DNA from 3 places in the Alteromonas sp. Cnat2-8 genome. Region 2 is predicted to be linked to each of the others. Evidence: predicted binding sites of a transcription regulator. Region 2 holds the regulator's gene; each other region holds the start of a gene.

What was found. The regulator LexA, encoded in region 2, represses DNA repair genes until DNA is damaged. The targets are predictions, from matches to a motif close to TACTGTATNNNNATACAGTA.
Region 1: the regulator LexA is predicted to act here: its motif matches at 2,566-2,585, upstream of MHN00_RS16945 (putative DNA modification/repair radical SAM protein).
Region 3: the regulator LexA is predicted to act here: its motif matches at 1,471-1,490, upstream of recN (DNA repair protein RecN).

Annotation. Positions count from the first base shown of each region.
Region 1 covers NZ_JAKREX010000006.1:243,676-247,908, reverse strand. The annotation lists gene pyk (pyruvate kinase) at 1-661, shown strand, start outside; gene MHN00_RS16955 (5'-methylthioadenosine/S-adenosylhomocysteine nucleosidase) at 857-1,765, shown strand; gene MHN00_RS16950 (hypothetical protein) at 1,843-2,220, opposite strand; gene MHN00_RS16945 (putative DNA modification/repair radical SAM protein) at 2,687-3,928, shown strand; gene MHN00_RS16940 (TIGR03915 family putative DNA repair protein) at 3,945-4,233, shown strand, end outside.
Region 2 covers NZ_JAKREX010000003.1:132,579-136,811, forward strand. The annotation lists gene MHN00_RS08435 (hypothetical protein) at 1-2,333, shown strand, start outside; gene lexA (transcriptional repressor LexA) at 2,446-3,072, shown strand; gene coxB (cytochrome c oxidase subunit II) at 3,655-4,233, shown strand, end outside.
Region 3 covers NZ_JAKREX010000005.1:241,602-245,834, forward strand. The annotation lists gene recN (DNA repair protein RecN) at 1-1,430, opposite strand, end outside; gene dps (DNA starvation/stationary phase protection protein Dps) at 1,843-2,352, opposite strand; gene nadK (NAD(+) kinase) at 2,614-3,489, opposite strand; gene MHN00_RS14670 (fatty acid cis/trans isomerase) at 3,580-4,233, opposite strand, start outside.

The DNA.
Region 1 (4,233 bases), on a different contig from region 2:
TGTTGGTGTTCAAAAGAAACTGATTGCCCGTTCTCGCCAGCTCAACAAGGTTGTGATCACCGCGACGCAAATGATGGAGTCGATGATTGACAGCCCTATGCCTACACGTGCAGAAGTAATGGACGTTGCGAACGCTGTACTAGACGGCACTGACGCGGTAATGCTTTCAGCTGAAACAGCGGCGGGTAATTTCCCTATTGAAACAGTTGCAGCTATGGCTCGTGTTTGTGAAGGCGCGGAAACACATCCTAGCGTTAAAATTTCCAAGCACCGCATGGATCAGCAGTTTTCTTCTACTAGCGAGTCAATTGCTCTGTCTGCGGTTTACGCCGCGAACCACTTGCCAAGTGTTAAAGCGATTGTAGGTTTAACTGAAAGTGGAACTACACCAACGTTAATGTCTCGCATTACTACATCTCTGCCAATTATTGCGATGTCTCGTCACGAATCAACGCTTAACACAATGGCGCTTTGCCGCGGCGTTAAGCCGGTTTTCTTTGACTCTTCAAACAGTGAACCTGGCAAATTGAAGTACGATGTCATTGCATCACTTAAAGAGAAAGGGTTAGTGAAAAGCGGCGACAGTATCATCCTGACTTACGGCGATGAAATGGAAAAAGTGGGCGCGACCAATACCCTTAAAATCGTAGAAGTCGAATAGCAACGTATACACTATTAAAGCGAAGCAAATGCTTCGCTTTTTTTTGCCTGTAATTTACTAAAGCAGTGGTAAGCTGACGCTTATAATTAGAGCACTCAACTAAGTCAGTATCAAAATTACAAAAAACATATCCAACCAAACAACGAGAATTCGTTAACACTCCTCGGGACAACAACGACAAAAATAAGGATAGAAATGCAGCTCATTTTCAATCGCTACACACGTTTTTCAGCAATTATAACGCTCTTGGCACTTTTCACTCATAGCGTATGGGCAAATACACAGCACGTACACACCATGAAGCGTGTAGAAGTAGCTTCACAGAACGCTCCATTACAGCCAATAATGATTCAAGGCCCCATGCCCATTGAAGCTGAATACTTTGCTGCGCTTTTGTATAACACTACAACAGAGTATTCAGGTAATGCCGTATTCTATAAAGGGACACTAGACGGGTATCCCATTGTTGTAGCTAAAACCGGTAAGGGTTTAGAAAATACAGCGGCCGCCACCGCTATTGGCATAGAGAGATACCACCCTCGCCTTATCATCAATCAGGGAACATCAGGTGGCCACGATCCTTCCTTAAAAGTTGGTGATATTGTTCTTGGCGAACGCAGTATTAATGCATCCAATTTTAAAACGCCCAAGCTGGCTCAAGGAGAAGGTTCTCAACCGTTTAATTGGCTGCCGATGGATCTTATGGCGTCAGAAGGCAGCGCGGGAGAAGGGAGTAGCGCTAAGGACGCAGAAAAGTTGCGTTTTTATTTAGGAGACAAACAGCTCATCAACCTAGCTCTATCGCTATCCAAGCAGTACAAACGCGGGAACGTCGTTAAAGGTACGATTGGCAGCGGTAACTTTTGGAATAACGAATTAGATCGAATAGCATGGCTTCATAAGAATATGGGAACGAGTGTGGAAGAAATGGAAACCGCTTCTGCAGCGCAGATTGCACATGCCTACCACGTTCCCTTTTTAGGTATTCGCGTATTGTCGAACAACATTACCAACCATGGTGAATATGACCCAACCACGGCCAAAGATTGTCAGGCCTTTGTTGAAAAAGTGGTAAGAGCTTATATTTCTGCGCTGTCGGAATAAATGTGGAAAACACTCAAACGAAAAACGCGCCCTACATTGTAAGAATGTAAGGCGCGTTTTCATGTATAGCCTTTGTATTAGATTGCTTGAGCGGTATAAGTTTCCGCATCTTGACTAACATCATTCGCGTATTGAGTAAGATGATGATTTAGAATATTTTCAGCGCGCTCAACAAACTCATCACGCTTAAATTTCCAACCTCTTAAATCGGCTTGCTTAGCCTGTGCAATGTAGTGCTCTAGACGCGTTTTTCTCAATAGATGTGCCTTTTTCGACAAATCAAATTCTACCAATGAGAAGTTGCGCTGTACTTTTTGAATATCCATGTGAACGGGGCGCTGTTCGTCATCAGCTGATGCTTGGCTTACGGATAGCTTTCCTTGCCCAATTACACCGACTATAACAATGATTGCTGATACCACTAAGCCTGAATAAACCCACTTTAAAAAGTTCATGCCCCACTCCTTGAACGATTTTGCACTTGTATCGATAAGCTCGCTACAATCCACTTAATTAAAACTATTTATCACCAACGTATTGAGTCATTCGACTTTTTAAGTTTCTAGCTTTCACGTTGCAGCAGATGTTTTCTGCCTGACAATACAAACTTTCGTCTATTCAATACATCAAGTAATTCACTCATATCTACTTCACTATATGCACCTTCCACACCATATAGTTAATCTTTATTTTTCAGTAATTTAGACCAACCCAAAACATATACTAAAGTTGTATAAGGTACTTTCTACACACAGCAAGATAAAATTTTCCTTTCAAATTTAATAAACTCACCCCTCCAATGCTGTACACTTATACAGTACCAAGATATACCACAACAAGCGATGTACTGGACTGGTATGGAATCTTGTTTTTTCAGACCGTCTACCACGTACATTTGCCTAGAGAAAGTGACCATTTGCGATGCATGACAAACTTATTCAAAAACTCGAAATTCTTTCAGATGCCGCTAAGTATGACGCTTCTTGCGCAAGTGGCTCCGCCGGTAAACGAAAAGCAGGTAAAACTGACAAAACAGGAATAGGTTCGCTCACAGGAGGGTCAGGGATATGTCACAGCTTTACCCCTGATGGTCGATGCGTATCATTACTTAAGATCCTAATGACCAACTATTGCATATACGATTGCCATTACTGCATCAATAGGGCGTCTAGCAACGTTCAACGAGCGCGTTTTACCGTTAAAGAAACAGTTGATTTAACGCTTAATTTTTATAAGCGTAACTACATTGAGGGATTATTTTTAAGTTCCGGTATTGTCGGCTCTCCTGACCTGACTATGGAGAGCATGGTACGCATCGCGAAGTCTCTTCGCGTTGATCACGGATTTAAAGGATACATTCATCTTAAGACCATTCCGAATGCATCTCCTGAACTACAGGCTGAAGCTGGCTTATATGCCGATAGGCTAAGTATAAACATCGAAATGCCGACGCAAAATTCGCTGAACAAATACGCCCCGGAAAAAGACCTTGGTGAAATTCACGGTTCAATGAATACATTGAAAGACAAAATAAATGAACACAAAGTAGATAAAACCTACTCGGGTAAACGTCCACCTCGCTTTGCTCCTGGCGGACAGTCCACTCAGATGATCATAGGAGCCGATGACTCAAATGATAAAGTTATCCTTGGCACGAGTGTCAAACTGTATGGTCAACAAAAATTGCGGCGCGTTTATTATTCTGCATTTTCGCCCATCCCAGATGCGTCTGAAGTCTTGCCTCTTAAACCGGCACCACTTATCCGTGAACACCGACTTTATCAGGCCGATTGGCTCCTGCGCTTTTATGGATTTGGTTTAGATGAAATCGTACACAACGACATGCTAGATATGGAGCACGACCCCAAGCTTGCGTGGGCGCTACGCAATCGCCACATATTTCCCATCGATTTAAACAAAGCTGACAAGCTACTTTTATTGCGAGTTCCTGGACTGGGAGCACGCACAGTACAAAAAATTCTGGCTATTCGACGTTACACGAAGCTTAGCTGGTTCGATCTCACAAAAATGCGTTTACCCTTACAAAAATTAAAACCGTTCATTACTGTTAGCGATTATTCCCCCGCTATACATTTGCTCGATAGCAGTAACTTTGAACAGCAATTTAAACAACCAAAACAGTTTGAATTGTTCAGCGCCTAATCTAATTGGTACCGCAATGAAAAAAGTAACAATTTCATCAGTGCCCGGATACGACGAATGGCGAAAAGCATCGAGAGAATGTCTAGCCCAACACATACCTCCCGAGAACGTTACATGGCAAACTTCGCAATCTAACCAAGACGACTTGTTTGCCGTGACCGATTCGGCCAACGCTATTGGTGAAAGCCAAACGAATTTCAGAATTCCCAGATCAGTTTTAACGCTGTTGAAGTATGCGTTATGCCACCAAGCCCCCGATCGTTTCGCTTTATGTTACCGCGTTTTATGGCGAGTAGTTTTCGAAA
Region 2 (4,233 bases):
TTACCATGGTGGTGTCAGACGGTATTAACGTTGTTGAATCCCAGCCTACTTTCGTTGAGATCGGCAATTCTCCTATGACGCTCACTGCATCGAATATGCCTGAAGTTGTAACTGCGGGCGGATACGTAGAGTTTACCGTATCGATGAGTGACCCAGACAGAGTTGACGATGACGTCGCGGGAGAGCTTATTTCAGCGCCTCCTGGTGCTTCGTTAAATGCGGAAGGTCTGATGACCTGGAATGTACCTGCGAATCAACTTTTCAACGCTCAAACTTATATGTTTAGTTTCGCTAGCTTAGACGGAACTGAATCCCAACAAACGCTCGAAATCACTTCTTATGCGGACAAGGCCCCGGCTTATGCTCGTACTACTGTGATGACACCAATTCATAATCATGGCTTTGCTATTGCTTCGACCAATGGTGTAAGTGAACTTATCACGGTAAATGCTCGCAACGTGGGCGCATTTTCGCTAGAAGGCAATACGCTTAAAAATACCTATGTGTATCCGTATAAACTGCCAACTAAAGGCGAAATTAGAAGCGTGCATACCCAAGATGTTGATGGTGACAATAATGATGAAATCTACCTTCTTACTCAACAGGGATTGTCTGTAATAAAAGACCGCGAAAGTAACGCAGAAGCGGTGTTTATTATTGAAGATAGTATTATTTCTGGCTTATTTTATGACATCAATGGTGACGGGGTTGATGAAGTTGCTTATTTATATGGGAGCGAATATTACAATGCGACTTCTATTGCCATTGTAGATGTTCGCACAGGTGAGCAGTTGCAACAGTACGATATTGACGGCGTCAATAACCTTGCTTTTGGTAACGTAGATGATGACGCATCGATAGAAATGGTAACGAACAATGGTTATGTATTTGATATCGAAAGCGGTGCCAACCAATGGCTATACGGTAGCGGGTTCAGCGACGCATTTGTTGTGCTGGGTGATATGAATAACGATGGTGTAGATGAAATCATCGGTGCCGATAGTTGGAATGATATCTCAATCTACTCAGCAGTATCGAAAAGCAGTTTGGCAACGGCGGAACATGGTGACATTTGTGATATCGCCTATAGTAAAGAAAGCCCAGCTACAGAAGGAATAGTGGTTGTCTCCGAGTGTCAGTGGGGACAAGTTAGAGGTTTTGCATTAGAAGCGGGACAAATCTCTGAGCAGTGGGCTCTTAACCACAACACTTACAGTGGCATGTCACTTCTCATTGACGATTTAGACAATGACAATGTGGATGACATTATTTGGACTGGTGAGAATCAAATTTTAGTAGCGCAACAAGATGCCAACGGTGAATATGCCTTGTCAGATATAAAAGGTGCGCCGCGCGCGAGTAGATATCATGCCGCGGGTTGGGCACCTTATGGCGATAATGATGAAAGAGCCGTCTTTGTTAGCGATACAAGTAGTTACGAATCATCTATTCAGATTTTATCGGTAGATAAAGAGGATAACTTTGCGATAAGTGCTGAGGTTGGCGAAGATGTCTATAACTATAGCAAACCGGTCGTTACAGACTACAACAATGACGGTGTGGGTGAGTTACTAATAGGGGCACTGGATTATAGTTCGTCGTTTAATGTCGTGAGACTTACAGATAACGCTATTCAGTGGACACTGAACAATAATCAGAATAGTGAAATTTCGTTTATTGAAGCCATTGACGTAAATAACGATAGTTACGCCGATGCAGTTATTATTGAGAACAATCGACTTAAAGCGTTTGATATCGAGAATCAGGTGCTTATCGACTCAATCATTAACGATTTTTCAATTAATGCGCTTGCTGCCTCTGAAAAAGACGGTGTGCATTATTTTGCTGTTGGGGGCTATAGTTCGCTCAAGCTCTATAAAATGCAGGATGGTGAATTTGTTGGATTGAATGAATTGGAAACCAATTGTGACCAATTGCTCACGGTAAATTTTGATAGTGATAGCGAACTTGAATTTGCGTGTTTAAATAGAAACTACAACACCATCAATGTTTATGACGTGGCGAGCGATGCATTAGAACTCAAAGACGCTATAGCACCGTCATTCTACCCTCAGTATATAGCGGCTGTTCCAACGACGTCGTCTAATCAGTCGATTCTCGCTATCTACCAGCCTAACGAGAATGACTATTCGTACAATTATTATGACAGCATCGCATATCGCGTGGTTGAGGTTGATAATAAAGGCAATGTGGTGTGGCAAAGCCCTGGACTTGGGCTCGATAATGTTGAAGGCATGCGCACACGTCAAAATAGTGATGGGGAGCTGGAGTTACAAATTAGTAACCCGAACATGGCTCTTCTCGTAAAATAAGAGGAAAGCACTTGTCGTAGGCTATTGCAGATCGCAAAAGACGCGGCAAGTGCTTGTTATTTAGTTTTAGGTGTATATACTTACAGGAACTGTATGAACAGACAGGTCTTTTATGCGCCCACTCACAGCTCGACAAACCGAAGTTTTAGAACTTATTAAAACAACCATGTTAGAAACGGGAATGCCGCCTACTCGTGCGGAAATAGCCCGTCAGCTTGGCTTTCGTTCTGCTAATGCAGCAGAGGAACATTTGAAAGCATTGGCGCGTAAAGGCGTGATTGAAATTTTGCCTGGTACGTCTCGTGGCATTAAGCTCAATATCCCTCTTGATAACGACGCACAAGAAGAAGAAGGCCTACCGTTAATTGGGCGTGTTGCAGCTGGTGAGCCGATCTTGGCGCAAGAGCATGTTGAATCGCACTACAAAGTCGATCCTGCACTGTTTCAACCCCATGCCGACTTTTTGCTACGCGTCAACGGTATGAGCATGAAAGACATTGGTATTTTAGACGGTGACCTTCTCGCTGTTCATCGCACCACTGATGTACACAACGGTCAGGTGGTTGTGGCGCGTGTAGATGAAGACGTCACCGTAAAGCGTCTAGAGAAACGCGGGCGTGAAGTATTGCTTCATGCTGAGAATGATGAGTTTGCACCAATAAAAGTTGATTTGGCGACTGAACATTTTGCGATAGAAGGTATTGCGGTGGGTGTGATCAGAAACGCTGACTGGATGTAGTATTTTAGCTTGTTTGTATAAAAGCGGCGCGTTAGCCGCTTTTTTTATGTCTTTTGTTCCTGTTTTTTTCTTCAATCTGCCAACTTAGGTTTTATCCTGCCCAGCAAACCTGTTGGTTTTCTGCGCGCTTATTTTTATCATTACTCTCGTTATTCTTTCTATGAATGCTTCAAGTATTTTCCATTTTTTATTTTGAATTTTGTTTGAAATCGACATTGAGTAATCGATTACTTATTGATTTCTTAACTAGTTAGTCGAGCATTTACTTTAACCCCGTGTTCAAAATGCCTGTTTGATTCCAAGGGCATCCCACAGCAATGGCTTTCTCTTTTTGCACGTGAAATCCCCCGCGACCATTTTAGTAAATGATTAAAAATTAACCACTTCGTTAAATTTTTAATAGAAAAGACTAGACGGCACGACATTATTGCGCAATTCTTATACAGAGATTAACAAAAAAATAACAATGACTCTAAATTTGTTTTACAAGTTGAGGTTACGGGTCAATCGTTCGCAAACCATTTGGTAGGGCATCGCGCAAATTAATCAGCGTCTTTGACCACGCCATTACGGAGGTGCTGAGTGAAACAACTAACGACCGTTTTCGCAAAATGGTGTTCTAGTATACCAATTTTGCTTTTTTCCCCTTTGCTTTTTGCGCAAGAAGCAAGCGAAGAAGCCTCTTCGCTTAATTTGAGACGCGGTGCTACCGACATCAGTGGGCAGGTATACGACCTCCATATGTTGATGTTCTTCATTTGTGTTGGTATCGCGGTTGTAGTTTTTGGCGTGATGTTCGCCTCAATGTATCTACATAGAAAGTCCCGTGGTGCCAAGCCAGCTAATTTTCACGAAAACGTGAAGGTCGAAATTGCTTGGACCGTTATTCCTTTCCTTATTCTTATTTTCATGGCGGTACCCGCAGCGAATACTCTAATTGCTATGGAAGACACGTCTGAGCCTGACATGACGGTGTTAGTAACAGGCTCTCAATGGAAATGGCATTACAAGTACATGGATAGCGATGTAGAGTTTTATTCTTTACTCGCCACTCAGCGCGAGCAAATAGAAAACAAATTTCAGAAAACAGATAACTACCTGCTGGAAGTTGACCGTCCCTTGGTTATTCCTACTGGGAAAAAAGTACGCTTTCTTATTACC
Region 3 (4,233 bases), on a different contig from region 2:
ACAATTGATGCAGTAGGGCCACTAATTCCTGTATCCACTTCATCAAAAATCATCGTCGGTGTTGCGTGATGGTCGCTTGCAATAACTTGTATAGCCAAACCGATACGAGATAGTTCACCACCTGATACCACTCTTTCTAGCTTATCTGCGTCTTGACCAGGGTTAGTCGACACCCTAAATTCAACGGCATCTAGTCCTGTGCTTACGGGTTTTTTGAGTTCGTCGTACTGAATCTTTATGTCCACGCTTGCGTGCGGCATATTCATCTGGCGAATTTGTACTTCAATGTCGGCACTTAACTTATCCGCAGCCCGTTTCCTGCTCTCTGAAAGGCCTCTAGTTGCCGTTAGGTACGCTGCCCGAGCATTTTCGACTTCCCCTTCAAGCGTGCCTAACAGTGTTTCCTGATCTGACAAAGCATCAAATTCAGCGGACAATTCTTGGTGATGCTGATAGAGACCTTCAGGCATTACAGTGTGTTTTCGGGCAAGTTCCATCGCTTTCGCATAGCGCGCCTCAACTTGTTGTAAGCGAAGAGGATCGATTTCAAGGTGATCGCAGTAGCTACGTAGCTCTCCTGCCGCTTCTTCTACCTGAATTGCCGCATCATTAAGCATGGCAATGATTGGCGTAAGGCTTGCGTCATGAGCTTCTAATTCGCCTAAACGCTCAATGCTGCTTTGGATCACCGATAATGCGTTGCCCTCATCGCTTTCATACAAATTATACACGCTGGTCTGGGCGTGCTCTAAAAGGCTCTGGCCATTGCTTAGGCGCTTGTGCTCTACTTCTAACTCTTCAAATTCACCCTTTTCAATGGCAAATTCATCGAGCTCTTGCACTTGGTAAGTTAACAATTGAATTCTGTCTTCACGCTGTTGCGCTTGCTCTTGAAGCGTTTTCAACGTTCGCTGCTTGTCGTGCCAAAGAGCATAGGTTTCTTTAACTTGAGCTAATAGTTCATTGTGCTTTGCGTAGCCATCAACTAATTCCCTTTGATGGTCCTCTTTTAACAGTTGTAGGTGAGTATTTTGGCCGTGAATAGCTAATAAAAATTGACCTAAACCCTTCAGCTGCTGAAGCGAAGCTGGAATGCCGTTGATGAAAGCTTTTGAACGGCCTTCCTTCGAGATAACTCTACGAACAAAGCAGCTATTTTCGTCTTCGTCTGAGGTAAGCTCATGCTCGTCGAGAAAGGCTTTAGCTAATGTATTTCCGCTTAAAGAGAAATGAGCAATGATTTCGGCTTTCGCGCTCCCTTTACGCACCGCATTTGCATCAGCGCGCTCGCCTAAGCACAAACTTAAAGCATCAATGGCAATAGATTTACCTGCACCGGTTTCACCGGTTATAGCAGTCAACCCGTTTTCCAGTTGAACTGATAATTGTTTTACAACAGCAAAATTAGAAATAGAAAGATGCGCTAACATAACCACACTCGAAAAAGTTGAACATGATGATATATACAGTAACTGATAATATATACAGTATTTTTGTTGTGTAAAGTTAAGTCGTAAAATATTTACGCAAAAATCGACCAATATAAAAGGAAAGCCAATTATATCAAATGGATATGTTCTTTTTATGAGGGTGGGTTACGAGTAACCTACAACTAGCGTCGCAGTAAAGGAAGAGTTTACAGGGCTCTTTACAAGGCGTAAGTACAGTAGCGAAGTACTCTATTGTTGTCGCGTAAGATATTTTGAATGCGCCAAGCAATTTGCTGCTGTGCTTTTCACTCAAGTAAACGTTAAAAAGGAGAGCACAAGCTCTCCTTCGTATAATAACTGTAATCTATTGTAGATAGTTTACATATCAGCTTTGAATTTCGGTGTTAACCTATTACTGTTGTAATTCACCGCTGCCAGACTCAATGTGTGCGCGCACGAACCATTGAAACTGTTCTAAATCCGCAAGTTGGCCGGTAATCATATCTTCCGATACTGGGTCAATCTCACCTAAAATTTCTAGTGCTTTTCTATGGTCACCGTTTACACCATCATACACTGCATCCAGCGCTTTAAGGTGGTCAAGTACCAAACCTTTGCCCAATTCGTAATCATTCCAGCTTCGACCTTCAACAATGGCTTTCGGTGTACCTTTAGGTACGCCACCTAACGTGGCAATTCGCTCTGCAATTGTGTCGGTCATTTCGCGTACCGCATCAACTTGAGGATCTAACATTTCATGCACGCCGATAAAATTTGGTCCTACTACGTTCCAGTGAATGTGCTTCAACGTTAACTGTAAATCTAATAGTGCAACCAATCGCTGATCCAATACCTTGATTGTTTTGGCAGCTGCATCGTTATCCATTCCTGGGGCTGTAAATTTGATATTGGTGTTACTCATGATATCTCCTATTGAATGCAAACAAGTCAGCACGATATTAATTACTGATAAGGTCAACGTGTCACTGACCATGTGCTGACGGCTTACTTCAATAGTTGCAACAGATATGCCGCAATATGAAATTGCTATAACTACAGGTTTTCGCTAAGGAAATCTTATAAAATTAAAAAATCTTTATTTTTCAAGCCTGTAGCAACCAAGAAAATGCTACAGACTTATGTAATAAATGCACGTGGGGCGAATAAACTAGAGCAGGGGGGCTCAGTAAAGTTTACTGCCCCAACCTAACTTCTTACGAAGTACGTTGAAGTAGCTGTAGCCCTTGGGATGAACAAGGTGAAGTTTGTCTGCGCTCTTATTAATACGTATTTCATCGCCGGGTAACACGGGTAGAACGATGTGGCTATCACAGCTAACTTGTAGAGAATCACTATTAACCTTTGACACTTTCATTGATACCTGACTGTCAGCATCAACAACGATAGGTCGGCTGCTAAGGGTATGGGGAAACATGGGGACTAACGTAAGTGCATCTAGCTTTGGCATTATAATGGGGCCGCCCGCTGATAAAGAATAAGCGGTTGACCCCGTTGGTGTGGCTACTATTAATCCGTCGCTACGCTGACTAAATACAAATTGCTCATCAATGTAAATTTCAAATTCCATCATATGGGCAACTTTGCCGTGGTGCAGCACCACTTCGTTTACGGCAGAGTTGTTGCTTTTAAGCTTTTCATGTCGATAAACCTCTACCTCAAGTAAGAAGCGTTCTTCCACCACGCATTCACCGTTAAAGATAAGATCAAGTTGTTGAACAATATCATCAGGGTGGATATCTGTTAAAAAGCCAAGATTACCGCGGTTTACGCCGACTACGTGAATGTCAAAACGTGCAAGCACACGAGCTGCGCCAAGCATGCTGCCGTCTCCACCTACTACCACGGCAAGATCGGCCTCTTTTCCAATAGTGACAAGGTTACAGCTTTTAAAATTTTCGGTTTCAAGCTCTTCAGCAATACTTTCCTCGACCAATAACTTACAGCCTTTCGCTAGTAAATAATCGGCAAGAATGTTCAAGCTGTCATGAGTGGCAGCGTGCTGAGGTTTTCCAATTAAAGCAACGGTTTGATAGGGCATGGAATGCTAATGTCCTCTCATTTCCAATGATTGGACATTAGCACAGGTATTTTGCAAAAGAAAAGCGTAAAACGCTGTTAAGATGGAGGTTTACCGATCTTCTAATCGATTATAGTCGAGAAGACCGCCTTCAATAGGATAGCGCTCGCTAGACCATTGCATTAATTTATCACTAAACGCCCAAAAATTAGGGTTGGTTCGGCGCATGCCAACATCGTCGAGCAGGGCCTTGTAATCGGCTTCGCTTTTAATGGATTTGAGCTTCTCAATCGAAGACGTTATTTCTGAGGCATTGATATACCAGAATGCGTCAGGGTAACTACCTAACACACCATGAACTAGCGTGATTGAATCTTTAGAAGGCTCCCGGTTTTCCTCCTCTTCAAACAGGCTATTTACATTGTAATGCGCGCTATTTCTAAGGGCAGTGAATACATCAATGTTGTCTGGGTTTTTGTCGTCTTGAATCACAATCATGGTAGTTTCAGGCATCAAGGTCGCTTGTTGAGCAGGAAGTGAATCTAAGCGGTCTAATGCTTCGAACTGTTCAGCTGATAGCAAACGTTTATTGTAGGTTGAGGCGTTCGGTTGAACCTTAGCCAAGTATTGCGATAACAGTTGATAGAGTTCTTGTTGAGGATCATCTGTTTCGAACGCTATGCCAGAAGGTTGTTCGAAACTGTTGATATCACCTTCCAAGTAATCAGTCAGCTCTGGGCTAGCCTTTTGATACCAAGCGTTGAG